DNA from 2 places in the Clostridium sp. YIM B02551 genome. Region 2 is predicted to be linked to the other one. Evidence: a T-box and tRNA genes for the amino acid it is inferred to sense, from the RefSeq annotation. Region 2 holds a T-box; the other holds one or more tRNA genes.
The links. The T-box of region 2 lies ahead of metG (methionine--tRNA ligase). A T-box ahead of a tRNA ligase gene usually reads a tRNA of that ligase, here a tRNA-Met.
Positions count from the first base shown of each region.

Region 1: it has a tRNA-Met gene. The T-box ahead of metG (methionine--tRNA ligase) is inferred to sense a tRNA for this amino acid. The anticodon was not compared.

Region 1 covers NZ_JAKGTF010000008.1:68,285-71,722, forward strand. The annotation lists gene L1S47_RS10850 (insulinase family protein) at 1-948, shown strand, start outside; tRNA gene L1S47_RS10855 (tRNA-Met) at 1,046-1,121, opposite strand; gene L1S47_RS10860 (hypothetical protein) at 1,413-1,766, opposite strand; gene L1S47_RS10865 (LysR substrate-binding domain-containing protein) at 1,899-2,777, shown strand; gene L1S47_RS10870 (TIGR03905 family TSCPD domain-containing protein) at 2,884-3,129, opposite strand; gene L1S47_RS10875 (RidA family protein) at 3,182-3,438, opposite strand, start outside.
Region 2 covers NZ_JAKGTF010000010.1:189,834-193,271, reverse strand. The annotation lists gene L1S47_RS13650 (NAD(P)-dependent oxidoreductase) at 53-907, shown strand; T-box leader at 1,049-1,313, shown strand; gene metG (methionine--tRNA ligase) at 1,378-3,009, shown strand; gene L1S47_RS13640 (hypothetical protein) at 3,109-3,438, shown strand, end outside.

The sequences.
Region 1 (3,438 bases), on a different contig from region 2:
AGAATATTACAAATAGTTAGAGATTTAAGATCAAGATATCAAATGGCAATGGTTGCCTCAGGAAATGTAATTGGTGCCTTAAGAGCTATAGGATATATCTCTAAGAGGGGATATTTTGAAGATCTTATAGGCGGACTTGGACTATATAATTTTCTATGTGATATTCAAAAAGCATTAGAAGAAAATCCAAAGGAAGTTAAAGAAAAGCTAGAGAGTGTATCTAGAAAAATATTCAACATAAATAATTTAACTATTTCATTTACAGAAGAAGAAAGTAAGTTATCATTATTAGAAGAAAATATAGATATACTAATAGATGGATTGAATAAAGAAGGTGTTTATCTAAAAGATTATGATTATCCACTTAAGAAGTTAAATGAAGGATTATTAACTCAAAGCAATGTAAATTATGTTGTTCTTGGTGGAAGTTATTTAAATAAGGGATTTTCTTATTCAGGTTCTATGAGGGTACTAAACACTATACTTAACTTTGATTATCTATGGAACAAAGTTAGAGTTGAAGGTGGAGCTTATGGTGTAAGAATCAACTTAAGTAAGGATGGCTTCATATATTTTAGCTCTTATAGAGATCCTAACATAGATAAGACATTTGATGCATATAAGAAAACCGTAGAGTATTTGAAATCTTTCAATGCAACTGATGAAGATATGGTGAAATATATTATAGGGACTATAAGTAAGCTAGATATTCCATCAAATCCAGATTCTAAGGCGGATAAAGCAGTATCAGATTATTTTGCAGGAGTAACTTATGAAGAGTTAAATAAGGAACGAGAAGAAATACTAAAGACAAGTGAAAAACAAATAAAAGACTACTATAAAGTTATAGGAGAAGCAATAAAAGATAATTCAATAACTGTTGTAGGAAATGAAAATCAAATAAAAGCGTCAAAAGATATATTTGATACTATAGTAAATTTATTTTAGCTAAGAGCTATATCAAGATAAAATCCAGTTTAATAGCTGGATTTTATTAATTTTTAGTAAAGAAAAAGAATCCTAATTAAAATTAGGATTCTTTTTATGGTTGCGGGAGCAGGACTTGAACCTACGACCTTCGGGTTATGAGCCCGACGAGCTACCAACTGCTCCATCCCGCGATATTAATAACTTTAGATTTCTCTAAGCTACATAGCAAGTATAGGCTACTTGCTAACATAAGTCAATGGTAAAAATTGCCTACTAGATATAATCATTAAAGGTATATATCAGCCCTATATATGCTATTTACATCCAGATTATATCTTACTAGGCATATAATTAACTTTTAAATTAATTAACTTAACTAAACTTCCTTGTGTAAGGAGTTGCAAGAAGCAAAATTACTTCTTGCATATATTATAGCACAAACCTTAGATTTATTCAACAAACTTTCTGAAAATTGCGTCTATTTATCTGTGTCTAGCTAAGGCTTTTATACCATAAACTACTGCTAAAGCGCCTATGCCCATTAATGCCATGTTCTTCATATCCATTTTACTCTTAGAGCTACAACATTCTATATGGGATTGAGTATTTTTAGCATTGTTGTTACTATTGCTAAATGATGACTTGAAAGTTTTAGCTTTATCTTTAATAAAATCTACAATGTTTGCCATATCATTAGAATATTTGTTTTCTAAAGTTTCAAGTAAACTTTCCTCACAACAGTAGTTAGTATTAGCATGTTTTGATCTAGGTATTCTTTTTCTTTTTGACAAATATGTCAATTCCTTATTTAAATTTACTCCGACGTTACTATACACAAAAATCACCTCATAAAATAGTCTCTCCATTTTTTATAATGTTTATAAATATAAAATACAATTTCATAATTATTTTTTTTGATATAAAATTTAATTAGTAGTAGAAATAAAAGATTAAAGGATGAATATAGTATGATTGAAGAATTAAAGACGTTTATTGCAGTGGTAGAACTAAAGAATTTTACTAAAGCAGCTAAAGAAATATCTATATCACAACCGAGCGTAAGTGTGCATATTAAAAATTTAGAAAGTTATTTTAATACAACCTTAATTATGAGATCTAAAGAACAAAAAAATATTATAATAACAAAAGATGGTGTCATATTATATGAGCGAGCTAAAAAGATCATAAATATAATAGAGAAAACTAAAGAAGAATTTATAGATTCACAAGTAAGAGTAACTGGTTTACTTAAAATAGGTGCAAGTTTAACCATAGGTGAGTTCTTCCTTCCGAGGTTTTTAGGAGAATTTAATAAAAGATATCCAGAATTATCTTTAGAGATATCTATTGAAAATACATCGTCTATATGCGAAAAAATAAGTAAGTTACAGTTGGATGTAGGATTGGTAGAAGGATTAATACCTTTTAGTACTAATATAAAATCTGGAGTCTTTGCAAAGGATAGGCTTGTGGTAGCTGTTCCTAAGAATTACTTTCAAGAAAATGGTTCATTAGAAAATGCAACTTGGATAAGCAGAGAACCAGGTTCTGGAACTAAACAGTATTTAAGTATGTTTCTTGAACAAAATCACATAAAGCCAAAGCATACGATAGTATTAGGTAGTAATTATGCAGTTAAAGAAGCTGTTAAAAATAGATTAGGAGTAACATTAATATCTTATTTAGTAGTAGAAAAGGATGCTGCAGAAGGAGAATTAGAGATTTTTGAATTAGATCATGAGTATAATAGAGATTTTACATATATTATACCTGAAGGAATAATATATTCTAAGGCTACAAAAACATTTATAAAAGAATTAAAAGAATATAACAATAATTATATATAATGCAAAAATCATATTACATCTCATGGTAAGTGACATGTAAATTCTTTAATGCATTATATATAAATAAAAGACTCCCTCTAAATCACTTTTAGAGGGAGTTTAAATATTATTTTGAACTTAGGTAGGTTTCAAGAGCTTTTGCCAATTGATCAGGACAAGATGTTGACTTATCTTTACAAGTCATACCTTTAAGTTTAGAAATTACATCATTAACTTCCATGCCTTCAACTAAAACTCCAATTCCTTTTAAATTTCCGTTACATCCACCTACATAAGAAACGTTCTTAAGTTTATTATCTTCAATATCAAAAATGATTTCTTTAGCGCATACGCCAGAAGTAGTAAAGTTCATTTTAAATCCCCTTTTTATCATTAAGTTATAGTTTATTGGTATATGTTGGTTACTATTTAGAAATAGCAATCATTTCTATTTCTATTTTTACATCTTTAGGTAATCTAGCTACTTGAACAGCACTTCTTGCAGGTGGATTACTTGGAAAATATGATGCATATACTTCGTTCATAGAAACAAAGTCATTCATGTCAGATAGAAAGACAGTAGTCTTAAAAACATTGTCCAAGCTTGTTCCGCCAGCTTCAAGTATGGCTTTACAATTTTCTAAAGATTGCTTAGTTTGTTCTTGAATAGTTTCTGGAATTT
Region 2 (3,438 bases):
TAGCATAAAATAACTGTTAAACGAAACTATCTAGATTGGAGTGAATTAATTTATGAAAATATTTGTAACTGGAGCAACAGGCAAAGTTGGAAGCCGTTTAGTACCATATTTACTTAAGAACGGGCATTCTGTTCGTATTCTTGTAAGAAATGCTGAGAAGGCACTTGTATTGAAAGAGCAAGGAGCAGAAGTAGTTGAAGGTGATCTTTTAAATAATGATAATCTTACTGAAATCATACGAGGTGTTGATGCAGTGATTCATACAGCTGCTCAATTCCGAGGCGGTATTAGTGATGAGGTAGCTACAGCAGTAAATTTAGATGCAACTATTATACTAGCTAAAGCAGCTATAGAAGTAGGTGTTACAAGATTTGTATTTACAAGTACCGGTAATGTATATCGTGACATAAATGTAAATAGACCATGCAGAGAAGATGATATTCTTGTGCCATCTAAACTGATATATCCTAAAACAAAAGTTGCTGCAGAAGAAGCTCTATTAAAATTGCATCGTGAACAAGGACTAGATATTCGTATTATGAGATTAGCATTTGTTTATGGTGATGGTGATCCACATATTGAAGAAATTTTGCCGTACATGATTAACTGGAATCCTTTAAAGCTGCAATCGATGATACATCATGAAGATGTAAGTCAAGCACTATTGCTTGCTGCAACCACCCCAGATGTTGGCGGTCGTATATATAACGTTGCAGATGATAAGCCTATTACTATAGGCGAAATATATAAACTTCAAGGAGGACCAGAGCAAGTACCTACTGAAAATGGATGGCTTATGTCTAACATATGGGAATTGACAGCAGATTCAACCCGTATTAAAAATGAGTTGAATTTTAAACCCCAATATCCTTCTGTATATGCAGCTAAAGATATGGGAGCTTTATAGTAATAGTGCTAGTCGCGTGACAAGAGACATACACACAATTATTCCTGAATATGTGGATAAGATTAAAGGTTGCTGTGGATAATTTTTTACTGAATTTGTAAGAAATACGTTGACAATGTAATTAAGAAGAGTATAATAACTACAAATGCAATGAAGAGGAAAGTAACTTTAAGAATACTTATACAGAGAGTTTCTATTGGTGAGAGGAAGCAAATGATATTAAAGTGAAAATGGCCTTGGAGCAGTGTACCGAGATTTTTATTATAAGAATTAAGGCTGCAACGGATTCACCCGTTATGGTGATAGAGTATAATCATATGATATATATGACGTACTTGATGAGGTGCATATTGTAAGGTATGCATGAAATAGGATGGTAACACGAAGTTTAGCTCTCGTTCCTAAGATTAATTTCTTAGGACGGGAGTTTTTTTATTTAAATTTTATTATATATGAGGAGGATTTAGAAAATGAATATTTTTATTGGAGGAGCTTGGCCATATGCTAATGGTTCATTACACATAGGCCATATAGCTGCATTATTACCAGGAGATGTTTTAGCAAGATATTATAGGGTGAAGGGAGATAAAGTATTATATGTTTCAGGGAGTGATTGTCATGGGACGCCTATTTCAATAAGAGCAAAAAGAGAAGGCGTATTGCCAAAGGACATAGCAGATAAATATCATGCAGAATTTAAAAGGTGTTTTGAGAGGTTAAATTTTTCTTATGATTATTATGGGAGAACAGATGATGAATTTCATAAGAGAGAGGTACAAGAAGCTATAGTATTGCTATACAATAAAAAATTAATTTATGAAAAGGAAGTAGAGCAAATTTACTGTCAGCATTGCAACCAATTTTTACCGGATAGATATGTTGAAGGAGTATGTCCCAAATGTCATTCAATTGCAAGAGGAGATCAATGTGATAATTGTGGAGCTTTACTAGAGCCATTAGAACTTTCAGATAGAAAATGTAAGTTATGCAATAGTACACCAATAGTAAAGAATACAAAACAGTTATACTTCTCATTATCTAAATTTCAAAACACTATTAAAGAAAACTTAGATAAAACTCAAAGTAATTGGAGAGTTAATGCAGTAAATAATACAGAGAGATACCTAAATGAAGGGTTGTGTGATAGGGCTATATCAAGAGACTTATCATTAGGAATAGATATACCTATACAAGGATTTAGAGATAAAAAGGTTTATGTATGGATAGATGCTGTATTAGGATATCTTACAATGAGCAAAAAGTGGGCATTAGAAAATAAAAAATCATATGAAGATTTTTGGGATGAAAATGCTACTTCATATTATATACATGGTAAGGATAATATACCTTTTCATTCTATAATTTTACCGGCTTTAATAAATGGGATAGGATATAATAAGTTGCCTGATAGGATAATATCTAGTGAATATTTAACATTAGAGGGAAAGAAAATATCAACAAGTAATAACTGGGCTGTGTGGGTACCAGATATAATAGAACGTTACAACTCAGATGCGTTAAGATACTTTTTCTTAATTAATGCACCAGAAAAAAGAGATACTGATTTTTCTTGGAGAGAATTTGTGAATAGTAATAATGGTGAATTATTAGGGGCATATGGCAATTTAGTCAATAGAACTTTAGTTTTTGCTAAAAAGTATTTTGACAGTAAAATTCCTAATGGTAAGGTATCTATTAATATAAAAGAAGAAATAGACAATTTATATGAGGTTATAGGAAGTCTTATTGAACAAGGAAATTTAAAAGTTGCACTTGAGAAAATTTTTGAATTTATAAGAAGTATAAATAAATATTTTGATGAAAACGCACCATGGATTACAGTAAAAGATAATTTCGAGGTTTGCAGTAATACAATATATAATTGCATTTATTCAATAGCAAATTTAGCAAACCTATTATCACCTTTTTTACCTGAGTCTTCAGGAAAGATAAAAGCATGGCTAGCTATTCCTGGAGATAGATGGGAAACAATTGAGCCTAAGTATGGAGTTTCAATTGATGAAGTCACACTATTATTTGAAAGACTTGATAAGAAGATAATTGAAGAAGAGGAATATAGTTTGGTGAACAGCAGTAAGTAAATATATACATTTCTTATGTGGTATAATATTGATTATATGGGCAAATAAGGTTTTAGAATTATTAAGGTAAGGTAGTATTTTATAATTAGGAGAAATCAATTGAATTATAGTAACTTTTTAGAGAATGAAGAGAGAATATATTCTGAGTTTAGAGATACATCAAAAGTTATAGTAGAAGGTCTGAAACCTAATATTCAAGAAAATAAAGGTGGATATATTATAGCATTAAGACATCCTGATAATGTAATTAATAATATTAAAAATATTACTTCAAAAATATATAAAGAAGTTAAATGTATTAAGTATGATGAGAGCAATATTCATACAACTTTAGCAACTTATAATGAATGTGTTGGATTTAAATTAATTAAAGATGAATTAGAACTGATATCTAATATAGCTATTAATAATAGATTAATAATAAAAGAT